4 regions of the Alteromonas sp. AO-Serp genome follow, and region 3 is predicted to be linked to each of the others. Evidence: predicted binding sites of a transcription regulator. Region 3 holds the regulator's gene; each other region holds the start of a gene.
What was found. Region 3 encodes FNR, which switches genes on or off when oxygen is low (the NO sensors DNR and NnrR bind a similar motif). Its sites were predicted from a motif close to TTGATCTAGATCAA; they were not measured.
Positions count from the first base shown of each region.

Region 1: a site for FNR is predicted at 4,919-4,932, ahead of QVA83_RS22065 (PRC-barrel domain-containing protein). Genes of this name have one in related genera too.
Region 2: a site for FNR is predicted at 5,362-5,375, ahead of QVA83_RS12625 (high-potential iron-sulfur protein). Genes of this name have one in related genera too.
Region 4: a site for FNR is predicted at 1,927-1,940, ahead of trhP (prephenate-dependent tRNA uridine(34) hydroxylase TrhP). Genes of this name have one in related genera too.

Region 1 is NZ_JAFLMX010000353.1:4,982-12,895, forward strand. It holds gene QVA83_RS22040 (sigma-54-dependent transcriptional regulator) at 1-964, opposite strand, end outside; gene QVA83_RS22045 (exopolysaccharide biosynthesis protein) at 1,508-2,113, shown strand; gene QVA83_RS22050 (LysR family transcriptional regulator) at 2,122-3,045, opposite strand; gene QVA83_RS22055 (rhodanese-like domain-containing protein) at 3,108-3,452, opposite strand; gene QVA83_RS22060 (ArsR/SmtB family transcription factor) at 3,637-3,948, shown strand; gene QVA83_RS22065 (PRC-barrel domain-containing protein) at 4,045-4,794, opposite strand; gene QVA83_RS22070 (MaoP family protein) at 4,987-5,343, opposite strand; gene QVA83_RS22075 (hypothetical protein) at 5,743-5,910, shown strand; gene QVA83_RS22080 (LysR family transcriptional regulator) at 6,037-6,867, shown strand; gene QVA83_RS22085 (DUF2750 domain-containing protein) at 6,940-7,290, shown strand; gene QVA83_RS22090 (DUF2789 domain-containing protein) at 7,414-7,647, shown strand; gene QVA83_RS22095 (ribonuclease J) at 7,716-7,914, shown strand, end outside.
Region 2 is NZ_JAFLMX010000180.1:527-8,440, forward strand. It holds gene QVA83_RS12590 (hypothetical protein) at 1-651, shown strand, start outside; gene QVA83_RS12595 (hypothetical protein) at 902-1,342, shown strand; gene QVA83_RS12600 (TIGR03643 family protein) at 1,395-1,658, opposite strand; gene QVA83_RS12605 (exonuclease domain-containing protein) at 1,761-3,896, opposite strand; gene QVA83_RS12610 (hypothetical protein) at 4,014-4,301, opposite strand; gene QVA83_RS12615 (zinc ribbon domain-containing protein) at 4,488-4,679, shown strand; gene QVA83_RS12620 (flavin reductase family protein) at 4,672-5,301, shown strand; gene QVA83_RS12625 (high-potential iron-sulfur protein) at 5,524-5,817, shown strand; gene QVA83_RS12630 (amidase) at 5,916-7,535, opposite strand; gene QVA83_RS12635 (substrate-binding periplasmic protein) at 7,665-7,914, opposite strand, start outside.
Region 3 is NZ_JAFLMX010000166.1:475-8,388, reverse strand. It holds gene ccoP (cytochrome-c oxidase, cbb3-type subunit III) at 1-832, shown strand, start outside; gene QVA83_RS11695 (FixH family protein) at 1,049-1,528, shown strand; gene QVA83_RS11690 (heavy metal translocating P-type ATPase) at 1,528-3,978, shown strand; gene ccoS (cbb3-type cytochrome oxidase assembly protein CcoS) at 3,980-4,210, shown strand; gene QVA83_RS11680 (sulfite exporter TauE/SafE family protein) at 4,197-4,856, shown strand; gene fnr (fumarate/nitrate reduction transcriptional regulator Fnr) at 4,902-5,639, shown strand; gene uspE (universal stress protein UspE) at 5,884-6,807, shown strand; gene ttcA (tRNA 2-thiocytidine(32) synthetase TtcA) at 6,956-7,909, shown strand; partial or broken gene QVA83_RS11660 (patatin-like phospholipase family protein) at 7,910-7,914, shown strand, end outside.
Region 4 is NZ_JAFLMX010000357.1:17,787-25,700, reverse strand. It holds partial or broken gene QVA83_RS22390 (zinc-dependent metalloprotease) at 1-1,694, opposite strand, end outside; gene trhP (prephenate-dependent tRNA uridine(34) hydroxylase TrhP) at 2,028-3,524, shown strand; gene QVA83_RS22380 (YfhL family 4Fe-4S dicluster ferredoxin) at 3,528-3,773, shown strand; gene QVA83_RS22375 (aminotransferase class I/II-fold pyridoxal phosphate-dependent enzyme) at 3,891-5,120, shown strand; gene QVA83_RS22370 (saccharopine dehydrogenase family protein) at 5,259-6,434, shown strand; gene QVA83_RS22365 (pyridoxal phosphate-dependent aminotransferase) at 6,510-7,691, opposite strand.

The sequences.
Region 1 (7,914 bases), on a different contig from region 3:
ATTCTGCAATAAAGGTTTTTGCTAGTAATGGAATATCTTCCTTTCTTTCGCGTAGCGGAGGAATGGTGATTGGGAACACCGCAAGTCTGAAGTAGATGTCTTCGCGCAGTACTTTGCTTTGCGCAATCTCTTCCATTGTTCGGTTCGTGGCAGATACAACGCGGCAGCTCACCGGGATGGTCTTCGTTCCGCCCACACGAATAACAACCTTGTTTTCTAAAACGCGGAGTAAGTTGGGCTGCATATCAATGGGCATTTCTGTGATTTCGTCCAAAAAGAGCGTGCCGCCCTCAGCTTGTTCGAAAACACCTTCTTTACGTCCTACAGCGCCGGTAAATGCTCCTTTTTCGTGACCGAAAAGTTCGCTACCTATTAGTTCTTTTGAGAATGCACCACAGTTGGTTGCAATATAGGGACCTTCACTTTCTGAAGCACGATGAATTGCGGCAGCCACCACTTCTTTACCTACACCGCTTTCACCAAGCAGCATTACGTTAGCGCTGGTTTTACTCACTCTAGAAATCAGCTTGTAGAGCTCTTTCATAATTGGCGATTCACCAATCAGCAAGTCAAAATGTTTCTCTATTTTTTCTTGTGCAGGTGCTTTTTCTTTTGGCTTTTGACTTAATACGGCCTCTATTTCCTCCCGTTGAATTGGCTTAACAAGGTAGTCGACCGTGGGGCCACACAGACCCTTTATCACGCTTTTCACAGAAGGGTGACCCGTTATCAAAGTAACGCGAGGGCGCTTAGGAAGTGCATCTAATTCATTGAACAAGTGCGCGCCGCTTCCATCGGGTAGCATGAAATCAAGAAGTACATGGTCAAAGGTTTCTTTCTCTAACCAATCGCGGGCTTCTTTGAGTGTGGCAGCGGTAAGTACTTCGTGGCCAAGAAATTCGATGATAGTACAAGCTACTTCTGTGAACTCGGCGTCGTCATCAACTAAAAGTACGGTAAGCACGTGGATGTCCCTCTCTTCTTTAGTTTCCTATTCAGAAAAAATATGGAATAGAATCAATGTTATAGTTTTATCATACGCTATTAACAACTGAATGCTAAAGCACATATTTAAAGTTTATTTATACGCTGGTTTAAATCGATAAAGCGTAAGCGCATCGGAAAATATCTAAACGCTTCAAGCAATCCGGAAATCTTGAACACTTACCTTGATGCCAGAGATAGTCGGTTGCGCTACCTTCTAATCTATCAACTCTTTGCGATCAGCGGTACACATCGCGCTAAAGTACAGAATGTCTATATCTGTCTTTGTTTTATTAGGTGATTTTACTTTACTTATCAGGGGCATTTGCAAAAAGTATTCCTGTCTTCAACACACCGTCACATACAATCGATGGCATATTTTTCGCACCATTTGCCTGTCTAAAGTTACTTGCAATCTCACTATGGCAAATCGAGTAGGTGCAAGAAATGTATATTAATTAGGCGAGGAGCCTGTCTGATTAGCGCGACATTCGCTGGTAATGTGATATCAAAGGAATTGAAGATGTGGGGGAAAACAGCTGTAAGATCAATGACCTTGTATGAGTTATTGGGGAAAATGCAGCCGCGAGCAAGACAAGATACGTTTGAGTTTGCTGAGTTTTGGGACGTGATGGAGAAAAGAGGCTTTGGACCAATGTTGGCGCTGCCATCTTTTATCGCTTGCACACCGATTGGGGCCATCCCTGGGATCCCATCTTTAGCGGGTGGGACAATTTTACTCATCGCGTTGCAAATTTTACTCGGTCGTAGGCATCCTTGGTTACCGCAAAAAGTGATGCAACTAAACTGTGACGCCGATCAGCTTCGCTACATTGTCGAAAAGGTTAAACCGTATGCAGTACGCGTAGACCGCTTTTTAGTTCCTCGGTGTTTTTTCATGCGCCAGCCTGTGTTCAGATCACTCATCGCATTGTGCTGTGCAGGTTGCGGATTTGTAATGATTCCACTGGAGCTTATTCCCTTTATGGGGCTTATTCCCGCTTTTGCTGTTTTTATTATGGCAATAGGCATGGCCACAGACGACGGTGCTGTGGCGTTAGTTGGTGTTTCGTTATCGCTATTTGGCTTTATACTTGGGTTTGAACGCCTTGCAGTCGCGCTAAGTTGATGCTCTAACTACTCAGTACACGAATCGAGCATAAAATCTGACGATGGAAGGTTCATTGTTTGATATCGTAGCTCGCCAATAAAAGCACGGGCAGCTGGTCCCAACGTATCGCCGTCTTCGAAAGACAAATAAAGGAGCGCCTTACGCAACGCTGCATTATTATCGAGGGGAAGGGGAACGAGTGTACCGTCTTCTAGCTCATCTTTAATTATTGCGATAGGCAGCCACGCAAAACCCAATCCCTGAGTAATAATATCTAATGACGTTCTAACGTGGCTTACGGTCCAGCGCTGCTCTGCACCTAACCAGCCCACATCAGCTTTACGCTCCGCGGATGAATCCCTTACCACAATTTGACGATAAGCCTTTAAGTCTTCCAGTGTGAGCGTTCTATCCAATTGGTGCAATGGATGGTCGGCGTGAGCGACAGCTGCAAATTCAATTTCGCACAAGTCTTCGCTAAAGCCATTAGAAAACGCGAAAGGAGAGATGCCTAAATCAACTTTACCATTGCTCAAAAGTGAATTTGCGCCACTGAGTACAGTTTCTTCTATCTCGATACGAAGGAGCGGGAACTCAGCAGAAACTTTCGCTAGCACGTTATAAAGCAATTCAGACGGGAAAATAATATCCACCGCTATGCGTAAAGTTGTTTCTGTGCCAGATTTAAGACTATTGGCAACGGCCTCGAGCTTGTGCGCTTCGCTAAGCAAAAAAGAGGCACGGCGATACATAAGTTCACCTTGCGGCGAAAGCTGGACTTTACGTCCAATATTCTCAAACAATGACACTCCAATGGCGTTTTCAAGCTTTTGAACCGCGTGGTGAACGCTCGATTGACTTTTGTGAACTTCAGTAGCAGCTTGATTAAAGCCGCCTGCATCGACGACGGCTTTGAACATTCGCCATTGTTCTAACGTAGATTTCAGCATAAAGCGCCTTAAAACTCTTAATTAACGCTACTTATAGCATACGCGTGGTTAAGAAGTCATTTCTAGTTTGCTTGATTTATCGTGGGTACAGGGCATGTCACAACCGAAACGTTCTCATAGCCCATCTTTATAAGTTGCTCTGCAGCTAGTTTTGCTCGAACGCCCGACGCACAGTGAATATAAAGTGGCGCTGAAGCATCTTTAAACTGTTCCAGTGCCTTCATTTCGAGCACGCCGCGTGGTATGTGAAGCGCAGAAGGTACGGGCTGATTGGCAACTTCGGCACTCTCTCGTACATCAATCAATATACCGCTATTGATTCGGCACTCACTGGCCGCTTGCTCCGCAGATACAGTGCGTAAGTTCACGTCTATGTTTTCTATTCGAGTCTTCATGTCTATAAGCATATTTTTCCTTTTTGCCTAAACTTAGTTGAAATAAGTAAAATCTAATATATTGATGTCAGCGTAATAAAACAATGTAAAATACGGCGATTCGTCGCATAAATTGGCAGGTCGGCAAAATGCCTTATACTTTAGTATAGTAAATGGCTAAATTGGTGCCGAAATACTTTACAGATAGAGAGTGCTTATGTCCGAGGATATGGTAATAGGTTCAGATGATATAATGGAACACGCTGCGGAAGCCGAGATCTTCCTTAAGCAATTCGCGAATAAAACACGCCTTATGGTGCTTTGTTCGTTGCTGAAAGAGGAAAAATCGGTAACCGAACTTCTCGAAGTTGTTAGCGTCTCGCAGCCAGTGATTTCTCAGCACCTTGCTTTATTGCGAGAATCAAAGATGGTGGCCACAAGAAGGCAAGGTCAAACTATTTACTACCGCTTAGCAGACGAGCGCGTCAAGCGCTTAATTGCTTTGATGTACGAATTTTTCTGCGAATAATCTTCTTTTTGCATCCTAAGCTACAATGTCCGCCTTCAACAACGGACATTGTAAAATTCCTAACTAAAAATTACCATCAATGACACTTTTCGGTTATTAATTTCCGTTTTTGTTCAATTGCTCGCAAAGCATAGGCACATAGCCTTCTTCAGATATTTTTTCACTTTCCACTTCAGGTCTATCAACCAATTCGTCGTGACTTAAATTCACTACTACGCTGTGCGCCGCCCAGTCGATACTTTCAATATCGCTAGGTAGAAGTGCGAGATGTTTACCACCCGGAAGCCAGTTGTTGGTATCTACCACTAGCATGATTATCTTCCAGCTCTCGGTGTCAATGACGAAGTTACTGATGTGGCCCACGTTATCTGTGGTTGTAGCTACTTCATATCCACCAACTTCGCCCACTGCTCTTAGGTGGTTGGTGCTTTTTTTCGGGGTTTCAGTTTCAGACTCTTCAGCGCGTTGTAATTCGACCAGTTCATTTGGATGTGCGAACTCTCCCCATGCTCCTGGACCAATCCAATAGTATCCGTAACCAAAATATTTGAAGAGGTTTTCTTCGTATTCACGTGACACAGGCTTATGTTCGTCAATAGAGGGGCTGTTTTTCAATGTATCAACTGTCATATTGATATGAACAGACTCACTATCTTCATCTAGCTGTTTGACAGATATAGGTGATATTACCACTTTGCGGCTAAGCGGTAGCCAAGTATTGGTATCTGCGACCAAGTAGCGAACAGTGAAGGTTTCGTCGTCGAAAAGGATATCGCGGATGCCGCCCACTTTGTCATCAAGGGCATGTATAGAAAAGTGAGTAAGCTGTTTTGAACTAATGATCATCGTTGCGCCTCCTTTGCATGGGCTCGTTTTTCAGAATGAAATGCACAATTCACTGCACATCACTCTGTATTACTACTAAGTGTAGACAGTCCTTAATGTTTCTTCATTTTGTTCTTGTCTGAAGTTGATTGAGATCATTTGTTCAATAACAAAAAAGCTCGCCGGAGCGAGCTTTTTAGTAATGCTGTAGCATTATGCTACATCGAATTCTTCATCAGAGTAATCTTCATCATAGTCTGACTGGTTACTCGCACTGCTGTGAAGGGTGTAGAAGTGCTTTTTGCCCCTTGCTAATCTGACGTATTTCGCCCAGGCTTTTTCTAGGTTATTGCTAGCTTCAACTTTACCTGTAACGAATTCGACGAAATGTCTCTCATCATCACTTTCAGGCGACAACTCGCCATTTTCAAGTCCTAGCAGTGTTTTGCCGTAGTGGGTTAGAAGATCGGCTTCAGTAATACTGAAGTCACCTGATTTACGAAAACCGTATGGAAACTTCTGACGGTCAATATAAGGTTTTGCAGATTGTCGAATAGCTAAACTTTTCATGTTGTACCCAACGTAATGTTTTGTTCAGCGCACTTTTAAGATAATTAAAAACGAAGATAAAACAAAAGATTTTTCTCTTATCAATAAAAAATTTTTAACGGTATAAAATCTAACACTAAATTTTAGATTACGTTAGAAAAGTATACAGAAAGTACGAGGTGATAACCTCAAGTATGATGTGTCTAAGTTTTTGAAATTAAAGTGAAATGTAAGTATCTATTTATTGGCCCTGCAACGGGTATCGCTATTACACGAGCGTAAATGAGTTGGACGTTAAAAGTCTATGAAAATCACTGATGAGAATAATCAAAAATTCTTGTCGCTACGATGATTAAAATTCGTTTTCTATTTTGTCACTTAAGATAATAATTGAAGTGTGTTAACAACCCAGAGAAGTCAATGAGTAAAGACTATCGTTACCAGCGTGATGAATGGGACTCGGTAGAAGAGGAAGATTTTCACGCTAAAAAGCCAAGTTCCAAACGTCAAAGTACTGTAAAGGAAAAGCAGAAGCGTGACCTGCAACGCCGTGACAAACAGCGTCGCCTGCACCAAGAAGAGTATTAATTCAGCGAGTTGGTGAAATTTTAATAAAGCGTACCGTTTATAGCGGTGCGCTTCTGTGCTTTTGTGTTTACTTGCCGTACTATCTGTGTCAATTTAGACCCACTTTGATTCGGTTGTACAATAAGCATGGATATACGCTTTCTCACCACCTTTATAGAGGTGGCAAAAACTCGTCACTTTGGTAAAGCGGCTGAAAACCTTTACCTTACTCAATCTGCAGTCAGTGCACGCATAAAGCTACTTGAAGAGTATTTTCATACCACGCTTTTTATTAGGCAACGCAACAGTATACAGCTCACTCAATCTGGTGAGAAACTTCTGCCTTACGCTAGGCAATTATGCGCAACGCTAAACGAAGCAAAACAAGAGCTCCAAATTCAATCCTCTGAATATGTTGTTTGCGGCGCAACACAGCTTGCGAGCGAGCTGTTATTGCCTCAGATGCTCAGTCACCTACACAACTCGTTTCCCGATTGGTCAGTAAAGGCTGAAGTTCTTACGTTAGATACCCTTTCGCGACAATTGCACGAAAGGGTGACGGACTTATCATTCTCCACGGAACCGTTGAAATCTGAAGAAGTAAATAGTGATGTATTGCTAGAGCAGGATTTGGCGCTATATAGAATTGGACAAGCGTCTGAGACTATTGATGCAGCAGATTTTGTGGCTATTGATTGGGGAACTAAGGCAAGAGACTGGTTGCTTACTGCTTACCCTCAACTTCGCGATGCAAAGCTAAGAACCAATTCGTTGAATCTTGCGCTCAACAATTTACAGAGCGAAGGTGGTATTGCCGTATTACCGACCAACGTTGAGAGTCAGTTACCCGGTAGTGTGAAAGTGACCAGAATTGAAATGTTAGAAAACGTATCGTTTAAGGTGTATATGCACAGCATGAAGCAAGTCAGACGAGTGGGTCTAGCAGAGATAATAGAAAGCGTGTCTAAAGCGTGTTAACCGCTGCCATTAAATTTACCCACTGTGCCTAATTTAAAGGCATGTGAGTCGCAGAATTAAAGAGAGAAACTTATGTCACAATTACATCCTTTATTGGAAAAAAATGCATTTCAACGACTAGAAGCAAGCCTTGCAACAATTAAAGCGGAAGAGAAACTCTTCATTCTTAAAGATGAGCACGGCTGTGTAATGCTAACTACTGATGAAGAAGATGGTGTTCCGGTTTGGCCTGATGCTGAGTTAGCACTCTTGTGGGCAACCGAAGACTGGGCACACTGTGAAGCGATGGAATTAAGCACCGAAGAGTTTTTGACTAAGTGGGTGCCGGGCATGACGCAAGATGAATTAATGGTCATTGTATGTCCTGTACCTGCTGAAGAAGGAGAGGTGATTACGCCAGAAGAGTTCGCTGACAACCTTTAAGATGTGATCTCAAGGGGAAGACAAAGGGTAATTATCCACTAAGCAAATGGGCATAAAAACGTTAGTTGGGTACAACGTATCTGGCGTTTATTATGCCCTTAATTAGTAACCCAAGGAGGCGTTATGTTTACTGAGCAACCCACAATGAATAGTCTATTTAGCCAACTCGGTTTAGGAAGTTCAGATGAAGAAATTGCTGAATTTTTTGAAACACATCGAGGGCTGAATAAGAGCCAACATCTTCATGAAGCGCCTTATTGGAATGAAAGTCAGTCTGCATTTTTGAAAGATGCCATTGTTGAAGACGCTGCGTGGGCCGAAGTGATAGACCAACTTAATGCTGAATTGCACGAATGATGACTCTGCGCTCAAAGATTTTAACGTCAAACTAATATTCAATGCTCTGAGAGAAGGTAATAGCCGTTTTGTTGCACCCATCTTCTGATGATTTGTGGTTTCTTCCGTTAGGCGGAACGGGCGAAATTGGGATGAACCTCAATTTGTATGGTCACGATGGTCAATGGTTAATGGTTGACTGTGGTGTTTCCTTTGATGAGCCTCTCACACCTGCCTACAAAGGCGTCAGCCAAGCGTCTAACCAGAATACGTTCAAAGCCACTACGC
Region 2 (7,914 bases), on a different contig from region 3:
AGGCATGAAACCGATTCGGGGAAAACTGAGTTAGGCGTTATTCCAACTTACAAAGGGCGTGTTTCTTCCACCGGCTTGTCGAAAGATGGTTGGATAACGGGGGTACGTCATGTGAGGCAATTGCAAAACGACACCGCCATTGAAATAGTCGTTGGTCAACTTGCAAATGCTGAAGCATCTGAAGCCTTTAATATTGGCGGAGAGGACGAGTATTTCGAAATTGAATATTCGGCCAAGATGGGACAACGACATAGCTACGAAGCCAGTTTTGAAAGAATGCTGAACGGTACGTTTGCCCGGGCAGAATATCGATTACGTATTAATGAACAAGATACCGCGTTCATTGAATTAGTGCAGCGTATTGATGAAAGTGCTGCGAAAGTTGTAGTGGGCACCAGCGGCGAATTCGCTGCAAGCGCTTTTAACACATCATATCCTATCGAATATTTTGCTTACTATTCCTATATAGACAGTAGTTTTGGTGAGCGCGCTGAATTAATTGAAGACTTTCTAGGAACAGGTCACGGCGGCTCTCTGGAATTTAGTGGCGTGCTATCTGAGAAGCATGATGTTGAATGGTTTATAAGAGCTGATGTGGTAGATAGCGTCAGTCGATTACTGGCAGGAGTAAAACTCTCCTTCGATAGTTGAATGAAACGAAGCGCCTACTCCACATAAAAAAGGCCCATCAAACGATGGGCCAAACAGCAAGAACGCGTACACACTTTAACAGTGCATAATAAGTTACGGCTTGTCGCCATTGTGAGTTCAATTGCCGCAGATTACGTATTTTTAATCTCTTGAGCTTTAAACTTAAAGTTGAGTTTATTAAAATTTAGTTTAACGAAGCTCTAAAGCTCGTATTGTTTAACTCTAATAATCGTAATTTGAAGGTGTTCTTGTGCCCAGCCGTTACGCTCAGTTCAAAGAAAAACTTCCCATTTCCCGACTCTCCGATGAAGCGCTGCTTGCGTTTCGTGTCCTTTTTGATGATCCTCTCGATATCGTAGACTTAGCGCAAGATATATCTGACTTAACGCTTTACCCGGAACGGCTGAAAGACAGTTATAGAAAGGAGTGGGAAGCCTACGTGCTAAAGGCACTGGCGTTTGAGATCAAACAACATACAGACGTTTCTCCTGCAGAGTTCATTGAGCTTGTCATGAACAAGGTAGAAGCGATTCAGCAAAATGACGCCACCTATCAAAATCTATTGCGTCAGGTTCACCACGCTAAGAGTATTTTGCAATCAGAAAACACGATCGTTTTTCCTACCCCCATGCGGCAGCAGTTAACTGCGTTTCTTTTGCCGATTACTACTATTTCGCCTCCCAAAAAATAAAGGCAGCGACAACGTAAGGCCGTTCCGCTTCTATAGGAAAGGTTTCTACACGCTACTTATTAGCGCCTTTAAATTTGTACTGAGAGGGGCAGTATCCTCTGTCCACACCTTCAGGGCGCAGGCTGGCATGTTTGGTTTTTCTACCCGACACGCGCTCTCGCCAGTTCTTGAAGGTTTTCTGTTTGAGATTTTTACGCATAAGCTTTATCACATCTTTTTCAGGCAGCCCGTATAAACGCTCTATTGCCTCGAAAGGCGTACGGTCTTCCCACGCCATTTCAATTACACGTGATTCTTGTTCTTCAGTTAATGCCATTTCTTACATCTCAATATGCCTGTTTAACCCCACTACATACTTATTTTCGGCTCATTTTGTTCAGTTCAACTACGCTAAACTTACAAACAATTAGTGGCCGACTTAAACGCTCACTTGCTCATCGTCTTTTTCAAACGCTAGCTTCAACAACTCGGCGGCGGCTTTCGCATCGCTCAGCGCGCGGTGATGCTGCTCCATTTCTATGTGAAAATGCTTTGTTAAGTTTGCCAGCGAGTAAGAAGGCAGCCCAGGATAGGTGCGACGCATTTCGCGAACGGTACACATTTTGGGTCGCCTGAAACTTTGCTCTAGTCTTGCAAACTCTTGCTTGATGAACCCATAGTCAAAGTTTACGTTGTGAGCCACGAACACAGCGTCTTCGGTGAAATTTGCCACGTGTTCCGCTACTTCAGCAAAAAGCGGAGCATCTGCCACCATGTCATCCGAAATACCAGTAAGGCGGGTAATGTTGCTAGGAATGCGGCGCTGCGGATTTAACAGGGTTTGAAACCTGTCCACCTCTTTCCCACCAACAAGTTTTACCATACCTATTTCGGTAATCCGGTTGTAGCTGCTGTTTCCCCCAGTGGTCTCTATATCTACCACAACATAAGGCTGTGCTGGGTCGCGTATCCATTTCACTGTTGTTACCGCAACGTCAAATCCAGCTTGCTGCAAACGTTGAATTGAAACCAGCTGATTTCGGCGAAGCTGATCGCCAGGCGCTTTGATTTCTTCAAAGCGAAGTGCGCCGTCAAATACCATGATATCGGGGAAGCCATCTCGGAGGCTCTCAAAGTCTTTGCACATCATGCGAAGTAAAGCATAAATAGAATCTAGCGAACCATGCTCAATTAGCGCTTCTATAGGCGTAAGCAAATGACTAGACCACATAAACAGGCTATTCACTTTGCCATAGTGCATCGTGGCCATTTTGTGAATATGAAAACGCAGTTTTTCTTTGCTATCAAGCGCCTGTAACAACGCTTCAATACTGTGTTCAAACTTGGCGTAAAAGTTATTCTGTTTAAGCGATAACGGTCTGCGATCAAACTCCGTAACCAGCGTGTCTTCTTCGTAAAGTTGCCTCCAAAAGGTAAGGCCGAACAAACTGCGCCATAATCGGTTTTCCGTGCGCCAACCTTCAATGCCGTGCCTTGCATAATACGCCAGCACACCACGCTCAACCTGTTGGTTTTGGCTTACGTCAATATCCAGTGTACGGCTAGCATTGCGAAGCATATCGGTAACCTTACTGGTGCGTTTTTTGTGGTATTTACGGGCATAGAAATCTTCTGCAAATGCTAGCAGCGTATCCGATTGCGGATTATCAATTATCTCTTCAAGGGTCTGTTTAACACTATTTTCATTTCCGTCCTTGTAGTTCTCTCTTAACCACTTTTCCTTTGCCTTATCGCTTTGCGCCGCTTTCAATACTTCTAGCCCTTTCGCTCTATCAAACATCAGTACTTTTAGGCCTAGTGCATAGAGAAACTGGTCGCGATAAAAACATGCCGACACACCTTCTGTAATGGGCAGTTCACCTTCGGCAATGGCAAGCAACATATCATCGTTATAAAAAGCTAACTGGCTGTAATGGTTGGCGTAAAACCATGACGCTCGGGCGTCGCTTTTAGTTTCAAAACGCGCCGTATCCGTTACGGAATCAGAACGGGTTCTCATTACACCTAAATCGCGCATAGAAAACTGATTTAGGCGGCTTTTGGTGTTACCAAAATAGATAAACAGCAAATAGCGAAGTGCATCGTCGAACAAGCACACTAAGTAGTTATCTAGCGAAAAACGCTCTGGCCAGCCTCTAGCTTCGATATGTTCATTAAGCAACGTCACGAGTTTAGGCTTGGTGAGAGATGCGAGCCCCTGAATACTGCCGTATTCAGCAAGTAGCTCAAGCAGAGCATCTTTGGTCAAGACACCAGCGATGTCATTAAGCGAAGCGTGGGTAAGGTCACCAAACCAGCCGTTGTCGGTAAGCCAATCTATTTGCTCTTGTGGCACAGCGATTTCGCTATAATTGAACTGCGTCCTGTCAATCACTGCATACTTGCGATTTGCAGCGCGCACAACAATACACTGTTTGTCATCGTCTAACGCTTTAAAACGCCTAACAAAGTCAGTGGCTTCGTCACTTAGAAGCGCCCTGCTAGCACTCTCAAAGAACCCAAGGAACTCGTGAAAGTGTGTAAGGTAATAACGTGGCGGTAAATCTTTTCGCATGAGGTATCTTTGGCTATGAAAACACCAATAGTGTATATTTATACAGCCACGCGAATCAAATTAAATCCTCCGCGATTGGGTATCACATCTGCTGCTAATAGTGCACAGCGTGTACTTTTACACGCGTACGCGCTGTTTAGACACCCAATGAAAGAACGAAGAAAGCTGCGCATCTGCCAATAAACGCTGCAAATTGAAGTAGTGTTTGGCCAACGTCATCTCATCATAAAATCGATGTATACCGCTGTGACATTGTCTGCAAATGTAAATGCCGTCCTGAAGCTCCGCTTTGCTAAAGTGCTTTTTAAAATAGGTACGCCTGTGCATTTTTCGCGGTATAAGATGATGGTAAGTAAGGCGAGTTTCTCTATTACAGCACGGGCATTGACCGACTTTATTTGCCACAAGGTCACCTTTTTCGTCTATCACATCTATTATTTGTGCACCCAGTTTTCTGATTACTCATAAGCGTCAAATGGCAGTCTTGTCCTTTTCTCTTAAAATCAGATACAAGGGGCGTGTCTAAAAGAAAATCCACTCGTCTTTGCATTACGTAACAAATAGCATTAGTGATTACAAAGGCATTTAAATATGAGTTTAACTCGTTCCATGGGCTTTTCCTGTCCTTACTGCATGGCTCCAAATGATGTTGAAATAGATGAAATTAACGATGTTGGCCAAGTACAGGTGCTCGACTGCCAAGTGTGTTGTCAGCCCATTGAGCTTACTGCTTATCAGCACGGTGATGACATTCAGATAGAGGCAGAAAGAGAGAATGACTAAGCAGTTTACCCGCGGTGATATAGACGCCCTTGCACAGCGCTACCGCGCAAACCTAATTAATAGTTTGTCTGGTTTTAAATCGGCGACTTTGGTGGGTACAACAAACGGCGTTACAAACAATTTGGCTATAGTGAGCTCTATTGTTCATGTCGGTGCAAACCCGCCTCTCATTGGCATGATCATGCGTCCACATACCGTCACGCGAGATACGTTGAGCAATATAAAACAGCAGGGCTTTTATACGCTAAATCACGTGGCTGTTGACTGGGTCGACAAAGCCCACCAAACATCAGCCCGCTATGCGCCAGATGAAAGTGAATTTGAAGCCGTTGGGTTAACCGCGCAGATCAGTGAGTCCTTCAGTGCGCCGTATGTCAAAGAAAGTGAAATTAAAATGGGCTTAAAAGTAGCACAGCATTTTACTTTGCTTAATGAAACCGAAATGGTTATCGGCGAAATCCAGGAGCTCTACGTTCCTGAGCAAATAATAGATTCAGACGGCTATGCAGATATAGAGCAAGCGCAAACGGCCTGTATCTCAGGCCTAGACAGCTACCACAGCACACAACGAATTGCGCAATTTGCGTATGCAAAGCCCGATGTAAAGTTAACCGTGAAGTGAACTAATAAACTGTCCAACGGTCTTACATTCAATACTTAAGGTTGTAACTCTGAAGTTTATTTAATCTGGATCAAGCGAAAATGCGACATTTCGTTCGATCTTTTTTCAAAAAGAGATAGTATTTAAACATGAAACAAAACCTGCCTCTTTGGGCAGGTTTTTGCGTTTAAGGCACTGAATAAAAAAGAATCATTATCGTTTCTATCTCTTAAGGAGAATGTTATGAAATCTGTAAATCGCCGTGACTTTTTAAAGCTTTCTGGCTCGACAGTTATCGGTCTTACATTAGGTGGTGTAGCGTTACGTGCTCAGGCTCAAGAACAATTGAGCGCTGATGACCCTACTGCAAAAGCACTGAACTACACACCGTCGTCAACTGTTGAAGGTGCAAAATGCGCAAACTGCATGTACGTGCAGGGCGCCGATGGCGAACAACACCGCCCTTGTAACATTTTCCCTAATAAGCTTGTTAACGCTGATGGCTGGTGTAGCGCTTGGGTGAAAAAGCCTGGCTAACCAATCGAAAGAAAAGACGTTCAAAAGCCCTTGAGTTAAACCAAGGGCTTTTTTCGTTTCTGTTGAGGCGAAATACGATTATGTATCCTCATTTCCCGCTAGCGAACTACGTCAATTCCGTCTTCGATACCTTTTAGCGCTGGGTTGTCAAAACGTGTAGGCAGAAGGCCAGGCTTAATGAAGAAGCCGTATTTTGCTTCAAAGACTCTACCTATTTTCAACACGCTTTCGTCTTGCCACTTTCCACCAATAAAGCTAATTCCCACAGGAAGATCTTTCACCTGTCCAGCGGGCACTGTGAGATGCGGATATCCTGCAATTGCGGCCAAATACCCGATACCGATAAAACCGACTGGCGAATGGTCACCATATACACCGTCTATTAAAAAAGAAGGGCTGTTTGAGGGCGCAACTAGTACATCAACATTGTGCTTTGCTAACAACGTATCAATACCATTTTTGCCCGCCGTGTCTTGAATAAGGCGCAGTGCATTTTGATATTTTTCGCTGTCAATGGCTGCCGACGCGAGCGATTTTTCGAAAATGTCTTGATTGAATAACGCTAACTCGCGCTCTGTTTTGTTATTGAAATCGATAAGCTCAGACAAGTTCCTTGCAGGAAGCTCTGCTGGAGACCCCGACAAGTATTCGTTAATACTATGATGGAACTCACTCAGCAGAACATTATAAGAGTCGGCCCAAAATGAATCTGGCTGAGAGAAGTCACTGATGTCCACCAGCGTCGCGCCCGATGCTTTAAGCTGCTTTAACGCGCTTTCATAAACAGCCAGCACATGAGGGTTATCGCCTTGGCGGTACCTAACCACACCAATACGCTTGCCTTTTAAATCTGTAGCCAGCATTGAAGATGTTGGCATAGAAGGGCGGTGAGACTCTGCGTCTAGTGTCGCGTTATCGCTTGCATCAGGGCCCGCCATGATTGCCGTCATTAGCCAGGCGTCTTGAACGTTAGACGTCATTGGTCCTGCGGTGTCCTGACTGAAAGAAATAGGCACTATGTGAGTTCTGGAAAGCAAGCCCACGGTTGGTTTAAAGCCGACTACCCCGTTTATGGATGCCGGACAAATAATAGAACCATTGGTTTCGGTGCCCACGGCAAGTGACGCGAGGCGAAGTGACATGGCAGCGCCCGAGCCCGATGACGAGCCACAAGCACTTCTTGATAGCATATGCGGGTTTCGGGTAAGCCCGCCAACTGCACTCCAGCCGCTGATAGAGGATTCAGAGCGAAAGTTTGCCCATTCAGACAAATTGGTTTTACCCAAAATAATTGCCCCTGCCGCTTTCAGTTTTTCTACGATAGGCGCATCGCGACCAGTGTCATTAGTAATAAGCGCCATTGAGCCGGCTGTGGTGGGCATCTCTGCACTTTCTATATTATCTTTTAGCAGTACGGGAATACCTGCCAGAGGGCCCAGCGTCTCGCCATTCGCTAGTTGTTTATCGATGGCCTTCGCTTCGGTCAGCGCGTTAGGGTTCAACGCTAAGACGCTATTTACCTTTCCATCTAGTCGTTCGATTCGCGCAAGATAACCGCTGACGAGCTCAGCAGATGTCGTTTCGCCACTCGCAATAGCTTGCGCCTGAACGTGAGCAGGCTTATCTAACCATTGCTCAATCTTATCTGTATGATTTGCTTGAGACACGCATGCAGTGCATAGCACGACTACGGCCAGCAAAAAACCCTGTTTCAACATAAACCTTTCCTTAACGTATGATCCTAGCGCCTGTTACTCCTTCTTATTATGCAGCGTTTGACTGCAATAGAAGGTAACGTAATGTTAGTTTCTTATACGTTGGATCAGAAATAGTTCACTGTCTAAGAATTATTTTGCCGTTTCCGCTACGGGAAGCTTATGAAGGAGGTTATCGAGCTTATATTCATCAAGCAGTAACTGATACCGCCCATCTTCAATAAATAGCCGAAGGGTGGCGTTGAACTTGGCTCTTAGCGCTGGGTCGGGGATCGCAGCACTGTAAGGCGATATAGGAAAAAGCTCATGAAAGACGGTTGCGTCTTCGGCATAAGCACTGTTTGCAGATTTGAAGTAGTTGAAAATATTTCTATCGAGAATG
Region 3 (7,914 bases):
CCACGAATTTGATGGTATTGAGGAGTTGAACAATCAACTTCCTCGCTGGTGGACAATTATGTTCTACATGACCATCGTTTGGGGCTTTTTATACCTAGCGCTTTATCCTGGCCTAGGTGCGTATGAAGGTATTTTGGGTTGGAAGAGCTCTAACCAAAATATTCAATCGCTAGAAGAGTCAGCTCAAGCGCGTATTGACGCTAAAGAGCAAGGCTACCTAGTAGAATATGACCGTGAACTAGATTTCGCTGCCGAGAAGTTCGACCCGATCTTTGAAGCGTATGCAAAAGTTCCTGTTGAAGAACTGGCTAAAGACCCAGAAGCAAATAAAGTAGGTCAGCGTTTGTTCCTACAAAATTGCTCTCAGTGTCACGGTTCTGATGCACGTGGTCAAAATGGCGGCTTCCCTAACCTAACGGACAACGACTGGTTGTACGGTGGTTCAGGTGCGAAAATCGTTGAAACTCTTACGCTTGGTCGTAAAGCAGCTATGCCAGCATGGCTAGATGCTATGGGTGAAGACGGTATCGAAGAAGTGGTTAACTACGTACTTAGTTTAAGCGGTCGCGATGTGGACCCTCAGCTTGCAGAAGCAGGTAAAGCACGTTTCGCAGCGTGTGCGGCTTGTCACGGTATGGACGGTAAAGGTAACCAAGCACTTGGTGCGCCAAACCTTACTGACAATATCTGGCTATACGGCGGCAGCCACAGAGCGGTAACAGAAACGCTTACTTACGGTCGTAACGGTGTAATGCCTTCATTCAAGAAAACCTTGGGTGATGACAAAATTCACGTTGTCGCAGCGTATGTTTACAGCCTTTCAAATGATTAATGATTTAAATCATTAAATATCTTAAAAAGCCTCGTTACTACGGGGCTTTTTTTATGAGAAAATACAGCGATATAGAGAGTGCTGTACGAACAATCTTTGTTCACATTTAGTATGTCTCGCGAACATTATATTTATTCTTATTTCCCGGCTAAACATGTCGTTGGGGCAGTGAAAATAAATATGTTGTTAGCGAAGTAAACACGAGAAAAGATTTCAATGAATAGACCCTGGTATAAAGAGTTCTGGCCCTGGTTTTTAATTGCCGTTCCTATTATCACGCTCATTATGGGCGGCGTATTATTAAAGCTTGCTATTAGTACTGAAGATAGCCTAGTGGTGGACGACTACTACAAGGAAGGAAAAGCAATTAATGCGCGATTGGATAAAGAAGCCGTAGCCCGTCGCATGAATATCACTACCGATTTAACCATTGAAGATGGCAGCATAGCGCTAGAGTTTCATTCAGGTATTCCACAAGAAGGTAATGCGGTTAAACTAAGCTTTTATCACGTAACGCTTGAAGAGCGTGATGTCAGCGTTTTATTAAGCCGCGATGCTAAGGGTATCTATCGTGGTTTTGTCGAAGAAGATCTTGATGGTAAATGGCGCGTATCGCTAACCCCTATTGATGATAGCTGGAAAATACAAAATACCATCTATCTGCCCCACTCTGGCAAAATGAAATTCAATCCATAATGGCCAATCACGACTGTTACCATTGCGGCTTGCCTATTGCGGGCTCAGACGATGGAAAATTTACTACCGTCATATTAGGGCAGCAACGCGACATGTGTTGCCCTGGATGTTTAGCCGTGGCCGAAGCCATCGTAACCAACGGTCTTGAAGACTATTACCAGTTTAGAACCGAACCAGCGCAAAAATCAGACGATGGTATTCTAGAGACACTCGACAAACTCAAAGTGTATGACGACCCTGCTCTTCAAGAAGAATTCGTTTTTGATGAGGGGCAAGATAAGCAGATTCAATTAACCCTTGAAGGTATTACGTGCGCTGCGTGTGGATGGCTTATCGAAAAGCAGTTGTCAAAAGTAGAAGGGATAAAGCAAGTCGCGGTAAACGTCCAAGAGCGCCGCGCTTTAGTTACTTGGTCACCTTTTCAAATCAAGCTTAGTCAGATTCTTTCTACACTAAAACGCATTGGTTATGTTGGGTCGCCATTTCACCCCGATGAACACGAAGCCAGTTATAAACGCGAACAAAAGACCTTTCTGAAAAAGCTTGGTCTAGCAGGCATTATGACCATGCAGGTGATGATGCTGATGACGGGGCTGTATTTTGACTGGTTTGGCGCTATTGAATTAGAAACCCGACAGTATTTTTACTGGGTTGCCCTTACGCTTACTACACCTGTAGTACTGTACTCAGGCAGCACTTTTTATGTGGGCGCCGCTAAAGCGCTAAGCGCAAGAACGGTTAATATGGATGTGCCCGTTACGCTCGCCATATTCGGTACTTACATTGCAGGAATTCGCTCTACAGTATTAGAGCAAGGCGAAGTGTATTTTGAATCTATTTGTATGTTCATTTTCCTGCTGTTACTCAGCCGCTTTTTAGAACATCGCAGCCGCCATCGCGCCGCACAGATCTCTGCCAATATGATGCAGTATGTACCCGTTTCAGCCACCAAATTGATGCCTGATGGCAGCCTAACCGAGTGTCTGGCAAAGCAGTTAAAAATTGACGATGTGGTGCTGGTTAAGCCTGGTGAAACGATCCCCATTGATGGAGTGGTGACCGAAGGGAACGCAGCGGTTGACGAATCGATGCTTACCGGCGAGTTTAACCCCGTGCGTAAGTCGAACAGTAGCCCGGTTTACGGCGGCACGGTTTGTCAAGATGGTACGCTAACCATTACGGTTACGCAGACCCTTAAAAATGCGCTGGTAAATCAAATTGTACGACTGCAAGCAAGTGCGATGGCGAGTAAGCCTAAAGCAGCGCAGATAGCCGATAATTTTTCTCGCTATTTCGTTACCGCGGTATTGCTGATTTCGGCGTTAACCTATGGCTTTTGGGCGTATCAGGGTAGCGACGAGGCATTTTGGATCACCATATCGGTGCTGGTTGCAACCTGCCCTTGCGCACTAGGGTTGGCTACGCCATCAGCGTTAACCTGCGCTATGGCAAAGTTAAACCGACAAGGTATTTTACTAAAACGGGCCGATGCGCTAGAACAAATTACTGACATTGACACCATCGCTTTAGACAAAACCGGCACGCTCACAAAAGGCAAATTTACTATTTCAAATGCTTGGTACGCTGACGGCGTGGATAGTAATAGTGCGCTATCAATTGCGCGCGCTTTGGAGTCACGCTCTGAACATCCGATTGCCAAAGCCTTTAGCGACGGTGTAGCCCTAAGCGAGATTTCTGCCTCTAGCGGTAGTGCTGACGCCATCGATAACACGGTACACAAAGTGACTAATTTTACCGTTACGCCAGGAGGTGGTATCAGCGGTGAGATCAATGACACGTTGTTTTCTATGGGATCTGCAGCATTCAGCGTTCACGAATCACAGCTAAAACTCATTGAAGCGTTCCCTTCAGCTAACGTGTTTCTCACGGTTAAGGGGCGTATTATGGCGGCGTATGAAGTAAAGGATTCACTAAGAGAAGATACGCAAGAAACTCTCGATATATTAGCTGCAAGCCATACGCTCGCCGTTTTAAGTGGTGATACACAGCAAAACGTTAATGCGCTTACCGCACCATTGCCAATTTCGACCGCTAAAGGTGGCCTAACACCTGAGCAAAAGTACGAAGCCGTTCAAGCTATGCAGCAATCTGGCGCGAAAGTGATGATGATGGGGGATGGTATTAACGACGCTCCAGTTCTTGCCAGCGCTGATGTGGCGATTGCAGTGGGTAATGCCACAGACGTGGCTAAAACTGCCGCCGACGTGATACTGCTTGGCGATCAGTTGCTTTCTGTACCAGAGCTTATTCGAACTGCGCATCAAGTGAAGCAAAAAATAAGGCAAAATATCGGCTGGTCGGTAGGTTACAACGTTTTGATCTTACCTTTCGCCGTATCAGGCCTACTTTCACCCTGGATGGCTGTTGTTGGTATGTCGTTAAGCAGTATCATTGTGGTCACAAACTCAACGCGACTTTTGAGCAAATAGCATGAGTATTATTTACGTATTAATTCCAATCGCCATCATCATTGTTGCCGTCGCTATCGTGATATTCTTTTGGGCGGTGAAAACCAATCAATTTGAAGATTTAGATCGCCAAGGGTATAGCATACTGTTTGACGATGATCTTCCGCCAGAAGAAAAAAAGCTAGCTGAGCAACGCAAGCAACTTCAAGACAGTAAAGTAGACAAAAGCCAAGCGCCACATGGAAGGGATTAACTACTTCTCTGCCTTTCTTATCGGCTTAGCCGGCGGAGTTCACTGTGTGGGAATGTGCGGTGGAATTGTCGCTGCGTTAAGGATGGTATCGCCTAAAGGCGCTTCAGCACTACCCTATACCCTTGCCTATAACATGGGACGTATAGTGAGCTACACCATCGCCGGAGCAATAACCGGGGCACTTGGAAAAATTGCAGCAGATTATATACCTCTTGCCAACTATGCCCTTTCCCTACTTAGCGGAATCATGTTGCTTCTACTGGCGTGTTATTTGGGTAAGTGGTGGACTGGCTTAACAGTGCTGGAAAATGCGGGTAAAGGCCTATTTTCCAAAGTCCAGCCGCTTTCAAAACGCTTTTTGCCCTTTAAGACCCCTTTAAGTGCGTTGCCTTATGGTTTTATTTGGGGTTGGCTTCCTTGCGGTTTGGTGTATTCCACACTTACCTGGTCTCTCGCGGCGGGTAACGCACTAGAAGGCGCTGCTATTATGTTCTTCTTCGGTTTGGGTACATTACCCACCTTGCTCGCTGCAAGCGCTGGTAGCCAATATATTGTTCGAGGTTTTCAACATAATCATTTTAGACAAATTATTGCAGTAATAATGGCAATATATGCAGCTTATCTTATTCATGGCGCAATCGTTTAAAAATGGGTGTATTATTGTCGGGTATTCTTTTAGAGAGCGTGCATTATGAGCAAAGGAAGCCAATTTTCTATTCACTGTCAAAACTGTAGTTTCAGTCACCTGTGTTTACCGGTGGCGTTAAACAAAACAGAAATCGAGTCTCTTGACGATATTATTGAACGCAAGAAGCCGCTTCATAAAGGTGACACGCTGATTCAAACTGGTGATAAATTCCGTTCTCTATTTGCAGTGAGAACTGGTTCATTCAAATCATTTGTGACTAATACCGAAGGTGAAGAACAGATTACTGGTTTCCACTTTCCTGGTGACATTATCGGTTTCGATGCATTAAGAGAGAACAAACACCAAAGCTATACCTCTGCGTTAGAAACTGCCATGGTGTGTGAGCTTCCCTACGAGACCCTCGACGAAATGTCTGTGCAATTTCCAAAGCTGCGCCACCAGATCATGAGCTTCATGAGCGCTGAAATAAAACAAGATCACGACATGATCATGCTTTTAAACAAGCGAACCGCAGAAGAGCGTTTATTGTATTTTATATCACATCTATCTCAGCGCTTTGAAGAGCGTGGCTTTTCCCATAGAGAATTCCACTTAACCATGACGCGCAACGAAATTGGAAACTATTTAGGATTAACGATTGAAACGATTAGTCGTCTGTTAAGCCGTTTTCAAAAAGACAACATCATAAAAGTAGACGGCAAGCTTATTACTATTTTGGATTTCGATAGACTAAACACCAAACTAGCGGCGCTTAACGGCCCAAGCGTTGTCTGCGGTTAGTCTTTTTTAAGTGTTAAATAAGGCGCGCACTAAGCGCGCTTTTTTGTGACCTTTGGTAGCCACCTATCTACCCTTTCAGCGCCACGCTGGTTGCTCCATGTTCAATTCGTTAAGTTCACTCATGGTCGCCTCGTAAAATTCTTGATCTAAAACAACTTACGTTTTTCCCAATGTCGTTTATAGTTAGTATTAGAAAGCTTCGATTTCGACAGCCGCTACTAAGTTTCGTAGTTAGGGGGACGTTATGATTGAGTGTAAACGAATTCTGGCCGTGGTAGATGCCGAGCGCGATAACCAACCTGCACTAAGCCGAGCTTATGAACTCGCTTCAAAAACAGGCGCTTCAGTTACCGCCATGATGGTGGTATACGACTTATCTTATGATATGACGACCATGCTTAGCCCGGATGAGCGCGAGTCAATGCGCGATGCAGTTACAAAGGAGCATGCAAAATGGCTTGCCACCCACTTAAGAGAACAAGGATTCACTGAAACTGATATCGTTGTAGAATGGAATAATCGTGCGTATGAGTCGATTATTTACTACACCCTAAACAATCAGATAGATTTAGTGGTAAAGGCAACCAAAAAGCACGACGATCTTGCTTCTGTTATTTTCACCCCCACCGACTGGCATTTAATGCGTAAATGCCCTCGCCCAGTATTGCTCGTTAAAGAGCACGACTGGCCAGAAGGAGGAGAGATTATTGCTGCAGTAAACGTAGGCAGTGAAGACGATGAGCATGCCGCACTTAACGATAAGCTCACCCTCATTGCTAACGACTACGCCTCTTTATTGAAAGGTAGCGTAAATTTGGTCAACAGTTACCCTTCTACACCACTTAATATCGCCATAGAAGTACCTGAGTTCGACCCCGATACCTATCACGACGCGGTAAAAAATCATCATTTAAAGGAAATGCGTAGTCACGCATTAAAGTACGGTATTCCTGAGAACAAATGCGTAGTAAGAGAAGGCCTTCCGGAAAAAGTTATCCCGCAAGTGGCAAAAACACTGGATGCAGAGCTGGTTGTTATTGGTACCGTTGGCCGTGTGGGCATTTCAGCGGCCCTAATTGGTAACACTGCAGAACACGTGATCGACGAACTCAATTGCGATGTGCTTGCTATTAAGCCAGATGGATTTGTGTCGCCGTTGTCGGTGTAGTCTTTTCATCAGTACTACATAGCCCGTGTTTGCCGTTACTTAGCGGCCAACACGGTATGTCACCAACAAATTTAACTTCACAAGCATGGTCTCGAAAAGCCGCTTTAATGTATAATGGTGGCTTTATCACAAACCAAGCTAGTTAATTATGAGTTTAGGCACAAACAGTGCTGACGCGTCGCCATTAAATGCTGCGCAAAGTAAGCAAAAGTACAACTTCAACAAACTTCAGAAACGACTTCGCCGCAATGTGGGTAAAGCCATTGGCGATTTCGGTATGATTGAAAACAACGACAAAGTAATGGTGTGTTTATCTGGCGGTAAAGACAGCTACACCATGCTAGATATTTTATTGTTTTTAAAGAAGATTGCGCCTATTCATTTTGATATCGTTGCGGTTAATCTTGACCAAAAGCAGCCTGGTTTCCCCGAACATATCTTGCCTGAATATCTAGAAAGCATTGGCGTTGACTACAAAATTGTAGAAGAAGACACCTACTCTATTGTTAAAGACAAAATTCCAGAGGGAAAGACAACATGCTCTCTCTGTTCTCGCTTGCGCCGTGGTATTCTGTACCGCACGGCAAAAGAGTTAGGTGCGACTAAAATTGCATTAGGTCATCACCGCGACGACATGCTAGAAACGTTTTTCCTCAATATGTTTCATGGTGGCAAGCTTAAGTCTATGCCGCCAAAGCTAGTCAGCGATAACGGTGAACACATCGTTATTCGTCCATTGGCATACTGCACAGAAAAAGACATCGAGAAATATTCTCAGGCCGCTGAATTTCCGATTATTCCGTGTAACCTTTGTGGCTCACAAGAAAACCTACAGCGCCAAAACATAAAGGCTATGCTTCAAGACTGGAACCGTCGCTTCCCAGGTCGTATAGAGTCGATGTTCCGTGCGCTTCAAAACGTAGCGCCTTCACACTTAATCGACAGCAACCTTTATGATTTTAAAGCTATAGCCACACAAGAAGGCCCGGTAGAAGACGGTGATATCGGGTTCGATGAACCTTCTTTCACTACAGAAAATAGTACGGACTTCAGTGATGAAGATAATACTATTGAAGTAATAAACATTATGGAACCTAAGTAAATGAA
Region 4 (7,914 bases), on a different contig from region 3:
GTGTCTAAACCTAAATTGGCTAACGCCAGTTCGCGTACTTGTGAAATTTCATCGAAAGCATCTAGCGGATTGCTACCGTTTTCCCACATATGGCCGTTTGCCGATGCATGGCGACTACTGCGGGTATCGGGGTCTGACTTAAAACTTAAACCCTCATTACGGCCTTTTACGATAATTTTTGCCAAGGCTTCCGTTGCCTCTACGTCGCTGGCAAAATCTTGATAGCCATACGCGACGGCGTGAATATCCCATGCGCCTATGCCTTTATCATACGCGCCTTCCAAGCTAATTTTGCCGTTTTTAATACTAATTTTGGGGTGAGGATAATCCATTACCGACGCACGGTTATTTTCACTTGCCGCAAAGTTGTGGGCTATACCCAATGTGTGCCCTACTTCGTGGGCTGAAAGCTGCCTAATGCGGTCTAAAGCCATTTCTTGCTGTGCAGTGGTGTCGGTGCTGCCGTCCTTAAAAGGACTGGTTAGGCCAAGGGCAATTAAATAATCTTGTCTTACACGCAATGAGCCGAGCGTTACGTGACCTTTAATAATTTCACCAGTGCGCGGGTCGACAACCGACGAACCATAAGACCAACCGCGCGTTGCGCGATGTACCCAGTTGATTACGTTATAGCGCACGTCCATTGGGTCGGCACCTTCGGGCAATACTTTCACCTGAAACGCATCTTTGTAGCCTGCGGCTTCATAGGCTTGATTCCACCAGCTCGCCCCTTCTTTAAGCGCGGTCATTACGGGTTCTGGAATACCAGGATCTAGGTAATACACAATAGGCTCCACTGCTTCGCTCATTGCAGCATGCGGGGTTTTCTTGTTTAAACGATGGCGGGTAATAAAACGCTGTTCAGTAGGCTCGCTGATAGGCGTTGAATAATCAAAGTAACTGAATTTCCAGTAGCCCGAGTACGGGTGGTACTCTCTGGGCGTGTAATTGTCGTCAGGCAGAGCCACAAACGAATGATGCAAGTGCACCGACAAGCTTTCTGGGTCGGGCGTAACTTGCTGCACGTATTCGCCTGGCTTCTTACCTGCAAAGGTGACTAAAGCCTCTAATTCAGTATTCTTTTCAAAGCCTTTGGTTTTAGGTAAATACACGCCGCTTCGCATGTTATCTACGCTAAAACTGCCTTGGTTAGTTCCCGCTAAGCGATTGCCAATGCCATGGATATCGCTTAATAAGAACGGTGTGTAATCTATTAGACTGGCGCTGTCGTTTTTGGCTACCAGCGTAAAACCTGCGATAACCGAATCAGCAAAGGCTTCATCAATGCTCTGTTTCTCAGCGTCGCTGCCATGGGCTGCTCGGTATTTGGTGTTGTGCTGCTTTAATAAAACCTTGTTTCCAAATTTTTCAAAGCTTACTAAACGCGTATTGCCTAGCTGGCCGCGATCAAGGCCAATGTCGTTAGACCCTACGCCATAAGGCAAGCTGCTTTGAAACAGGTATTCGGCGTGGGCTGTTGGCACCGCCAAGTAAACTTTGTCGCTTTCATCGTCATAGTAAACAGGAATTAAACCATCTTTTTTGGTCATATCGCTGGTGAATTCACCAATGCTTGGCAGCGCAGCCAACGCGGAAGACGTAGACACGACAAATAATACCGTAATCGCAATGGCCGATTTACCCGATGCTTTTACTTGTCGTGCCGCTTTATGAAAAATGTTCAATTGCAGCATGCAGTTAGTCCTTATTATTGTGAATTTCTAGCCTACCCTATGTGGTGGGTTTTGCCCATGGTAGTTCATCGTTTAATGCGCTCTTTTTGCTTGTTATTTAGCTGTGAACAGGCTTGTTTTTTCCTACCGAAGGTAATGCACTAAAAACGCAATTATATGGAAGAAAACAGCTGGCATTGACTCTGCTCAATTGCCGTTTAAACATTCAAAAACACAAGCGACACCAAATTATTTGATCTTGGTCAACACCAAGCTTTGTTTGAGTTGTAGAGGTATTTTACGGCTTATAAAATCCGCCGCCTTGTTTAAAGCGTCTAGTAGCGGTTTTTATCTATGACTTCAAAATTATCACCTAATCGCAGCTCTTCTAACCTACGTGAAGGCTCAGTTTCAACATTGCCAAACCAAACGTTAATCGCGCCAGAGTTGCTTGCACCTGCGGGTAGCTTACGCAACATGCGCTACGCTTTCGCCTATGGCGCTGATGCTGTTTATGCTGGGCAGCCACGCTACTCGCTTCGCGTAAGAAACAACGAATTCAGCCTTGAGAGCTTAGCGATAGGCATAGAAGAAGCACACGCTCTAGGTAAAAAGTTCTATGTAGTAAGCAACATTGCTCCGCACAACAGTAAGCTAGGTACCTACCTTAAAGATATTTCACCAGTAATTGCTATGAAGCCCGATGCGTTAATTATGTCAGACCCAGGGCTTATTATGATGGTGCGCGACGCCTTCCCTGAAATGCCTATTCACTTGAGTGTACAGGCCAATGCGGTGAACTACGCCACGGTGAAGTTTTGGCAGAAACAAGGTATTGAGCGCGTTATTTTGTCTCGAGAGCTCTCTTTGGAAGAAATTGAAACTATTCGCGAACATGTTCCAGACATGGAGTTAGAAGTATTTGTGCATGGCGCGCTTTGTATGGCGTATTCGGGGCGCTGCTTATTGTCTGGATATATGAATAAACGCGATCCGAATCAGGGCACTTGTACCAATGCTTGTCGATGGTCTTACGATGTTAAGGAAGGCGAGGAAAACGAAACTGGCGACATTGTTCAAGCTATTCAGATTGATAATGCAGGTGAAGCGCCTGAAATGGTAACTCCTACCCTTGGTGAAGGCACGCCAAGCTCCCAAGTGTTTATGTTAGAAGAAAAGGAAAAGCCTGGCGAACTGATGCCAGCTTTTGAAGACGAACATGGCACCTATATCATGAATTCTAAAGATTTGCGTGCCGTGCAACATGTTGGCAGGTTAACCCAAATGGGCGTGCATAGTTTAAAAATAGAAGGCCGCACTAAATCACATTACTACTGTGCCCGAACCGCTCAAGTCTATAGAAAAGCAATTGACGACGCGGTAGCAGGAAAGCCTTTTGATAGTACATTAATAGGAAGCTTGGAAACTTTAGCTCATCGAGGTTATACCGAGGGTTTCTTGCGTCGCCATGCGCACCACGCGTATCAGAACTATGAGTATGGCCACTCAGTCAGCGATAAACAGCAATTTGTTGGTGAAGTGATTGACCGTTGTGAAGAGTCTGGCTATGCAATTATAAACGTTAAAAACAAATTCTGTGTAGGTGACTCGCTTGAGTTGATGACGCCAAGCGGCAACATTACCTTTACTCTAAATGAGATGCTGGATAAGAGAAACCATTCTATTACGGATGCTAAGGGTTCAGGACACCAAGTAAGAATACCGATACCCAGCGATGTGTCTCTAAACTTTGCCCTACTGCTGCGAAATTTAGATGAAGGCGTTGATACCCGCAATCCGTTTCGAAAAGCTCCTAGTGCAGTAACACCCGAAAACGCGAGCGAGGCATAATGCATGGCACTGCTTATTCTTGATAGCTGCATTAACTGCGACATGTGCGAACCCGAATGCCCTAATGCCGCTATAAGCATGGGTAATAAAGTGTATGAAATAGACCCGTTACGCTGTACAGAATGCGTGGGGCATTACGATGCGCCTACTTGCGCAGCGGTATGCCCTATCGATGTGGTTAAGCCTGACCCGCACAATAAAGAATCACTAGACGAGTTGGCCGAAAAGTTTGTTCGTTTAAATAGTTAGCTATGAAGTAAGTCAGCGAGTTAATTGTACTTCTCGAAGAATTCCCTTGAATCATAACCAAGAGTGATCCCTAATTGCGGTACAGTTTGAATTGGCACTACTAATAAGGGTTTTATTTTGAAGTTTGCCTCTCGCGCTACAGCGATCTCTCCGTTTCTTGCTATGGCCTATGGCGAAAAAGCCACGACACTAGAACAGCAAGGTAAAGATGTTATAAGACTTAATTTAGGCGAGCCTGATTTCGGCGCACCCGCGGCAGTACTCGAGGCAATGAAAGAAAGCTTGAGTGCCCCAGATTTTCCCTATACCTCGGCGCTGGGCATGCCTGAACTACGTGAAGCCATTGCACGCTTTTATGAAGTTAAACATGGCGTAGCGGTAAGCCCTTCTAGAGTGGTCGTGACCGCTGGGGCTTCTGGCGCTTTACTTTTGGCAAGTGCTGCCTTGGTTGAACCAGGCGACAACGTGATATTGGGCGACCCTTCTTACCCTTGTAACCGACGTTTTTTAAACGCATTTGGCGCAGAGGTAACGCTGGTACCAACACGCAGTGAGGATAACTTTCAGCTAACCGCAACAAGTGTTGCCGATAATTGGAAGCACAACACGAAAGGTGTACTTATTGCCACACCTGCCAATCCTACTGGTACGGTTATAGATGCAGAAGAGTTGACTAAAATTGGCGAGTACTGCAAATCCAAAGGTGGCTTTTTAATTGTTGACGAAATTTACTTGGATCTATCGCTTTCGGCTGATCTTGATATACGCAATGATACATTCGCTTCCCAATCGACCTTGGGCACTGATACCAAACTTCAAACCGTACTTGCCAATGCACAGCTTGAAGAAACAGTGGTCGTAATAAACAGTTTTTCCAAATATTTTGGCATGACCGGCTGGCGTCTTGGCTGGTGTGTGGTACCTGAAGCAATGACGCCCATCGTTGAAAGACTCGCGCAGAATTTGTTTATTTGCCCCTCTACCCTAGCGCAAAAAGCCGCTCTTGCGTGCTTTAAACCAGAAGCATTGGCGCAATGCGAGCAAAACCGCCATACGCTGGAAAAGCGTGCTTCCCTTGTTTTTAGTGCACTTGAAAATATGGGGCTTGGTTTAGATGCAAAGCCTGACGGTGCGTTTTACGCCTACATCAATATTAAGCACACAGGGCTAAGTGCAATTGAATTTTGTGATGCCCTACTTTCACAACATCATGTAGCGCTTACGCCGGGTAATGATTTTGGTGAGCACAATGCCAACCATTACGTAAGACTGTCTTTCGCCACTAGCATTGAGCGCTTGGAGGAAGGGCTTTCACGGCTAGCTGAGTTTGTAGAATCATTAAGCTAACGCTTTTTTATGCTCACCATTTAATTTCGTGAATAGACAAATATTACCGAAAAAAATGATAGATATGGGTGCTTGTGCGTATATTGAGTAACGCATATTGATGACACGTGTCGAAACGAAATAAAACAGGACAAAACAATGAGTAACGAACGGGAATTTGATGTAGTTATTTTCGGTGCTACAGGTTTTACGGGTAAGTTAGTTGCTGAATATTTTCAGGCTCAGTATGGCAACGATGACAACGTTAAGTGGGCGGTCGCAGGCCGAAACGAAGCTAAACTCAACGGCGTAAAAAAGGAGCTAGGCATTAGTGAAAGCGTTGCTAGCATTGTAGCCGATGGTGATGATGATGACGCGCTAGATGCGTTGACGAAGCGCACAGCCGTTGTACTTACCACTGTTGGTCCGTATCAAATTTACGGTGAAAAGTTACTTTCTGCATGTGTCGATAACGGCACCGGCTATACAGATCTTTGCGGTGAGCCAGCCTGGATGCACCAAATGATCAATAAGTACGAAGCGAAAGCTAAAGAAACCGGCGCAAACATTGTGTTCTCGTGTGGCTTTGACTCTGTGCCTTTTGACCTTGGTGTGTACTACCTTCAAGAACATGCAAAAAAGCAAACTGGCGATGTCATTGAATATGTAAAAGGTCGCGTTCGTAAAATGCAGGGCACGTTCTCTGGCGGTACGGCTGCAAGTTTAAAAGCGACCATGGCGGCTGCGCACAAAGATAAGTCTGTCATGGCGGCACTTATTAACCCGCACTCATTAACCGATGGCGCGTCAAATCAGCCACAGCCCGATGGCAATAAACCTTACTTCGATGAGCAGTTAGGCACATGGGTTGCACCATTTATTATGGCGGCCATCAATACTAAAAACGTTCATCGCACGAACTACCTGGGCGGATATAGCTACGGCAAGAACTTTCAGTATGATGAAATGATGATGACTGGCCCAGGTGAGAAAGGTGAAGCCATGGCGAATCACGTTGCCAAAGATAAGTCGCTTGCTAGTGATGATGGCCCTAAACCAGGTGAAGGCCCGAGCAAAGAAGAGCGCGAAAATGGCTTTTACGATGTCATGTTTGTGGGTACCGCTACCAATGGTGATATGCTAGCCGTATCGGTAAAAGGCGACAAGGATCCAGGTTACGGCTCTACCAGTAAAATGATTTCAGAATCTGCCCTTTGCTTGTGCAAAGACGTTAGTTTATCTGGTGGTTTCTTCACACCTGCGGCAGCACTTGGTAACAAGCTTATCCGCCGTTTAGAAGAAAAAGCAGGCTTAACGTTTGCTATCGAGAAATAGCGATTCAAAAAACGAAGGCTGAACACAAATTGCGTTCAGCCTTTTCTCTCTGCGCTAGGTGTTATTGTTGTTTTTTTAAGCGATTACCGCTTTTAATGCTTTAACGCACGCGTCAGTTTCTTCAGGTGTCCCTACGCTAATGCGTGACCATGAGTCGTACCCAGGCCACGTACGCCCTACAACCTTTATACCTTGAGCTTTCATCTTTTCTGCAAATTTATCGTGCGGCATGCCCGTATCCATGTAAATAAAATTCCCTTGTGGATTTGGCGCAAACGGCTGCTTTAACTCTTTAGCTACTTTTACTAACTTTTCACGCTCAGTTTTAATGCGTGAGCGCATTGTGTTTAAGTTCTCATGATCATCCATACTTGCCATACCCGCTACTAATGCCAAGTAATTCACACCACCCATGCGCAGCATACCGCCCATTGTTTTAGCTTGCTCAGCAGGCATGATGGCGTAACCGAGACGCTGTCCCGCCATGGCGTGAATTTTAGAGAAGGTGCGGCAAATCACCACGTTGTACCCCTCAGCTACTAGCTTCGATTGCACATTAGCGGGGTAAGCATCAGACATTTCAATGTAGGCTTCATCGATGAAAACCTGTGCTTTCTTCGATACGCGTTTTGCAAAAGCGGTAAGCTTCGCCGCATCTACCATGCTCCCTGTCGGATTATTTGGATTACATACGTACACAGCAGTCGTATCTTCGGTTACTGCAGCTTCAATTGCATCTAGGTCAAAAGTCATATCATTGGCTAACGGCACGTAGATCACGTCTGCCCCCATAAACTCAGCGCCCCGTGGTACGCCTTCGTAGGTTGCCATAGACGTTACCAGCTTATTGCCGTTTTTGGTGATCCAGTCCGCATAGCCAAAAAGAATAGGTGAAGATCCATTCGTAATTACGATTTGCTCAGCAGATACACCTTCTTGCTCAGCAATTTTTTGCGCTAACACTTCAACCGTAGCGTCGGTATAACGCGCTAGGTTTAAAAGCTCGCTTTGCATTGCCTTTGCGGCTTTTTTTGACGGCCCAAAGGCATTTTCATTCGACGATAGGCGAATAAGACCATCGTTTACATTTGGGGTAGCAGACGGGAAGTGTTCAGTTTGCATACCTGCGGCACGAAGGTCGCCCATAATACTGTCAACGCTGGTCGTTAGCGCTACTGCTCCTGCACCTAATCCCACTGACTTTAACCAATTACGGCGTGAAGAATTCACGGTGCTCTGTTGTTCATTTTTATTCATATTTCGCTCTGTCTTCCGTCTACATTCACTTTAGACTAAAGGCTTAATTTTAAACGCGCAATAGCATAAAAACGCTAAACCATTGACATAAATGCACTTTCTACGTGCATGTGGCGCACTAAAATTGACAACATAAGAAGTTTTAACGCGTTAAGTCGTTACATTACGGTGCAGCGTTATTTTGTCGTTTTTAGCGTTTGCGATGAATGACATTTTTTCTGAT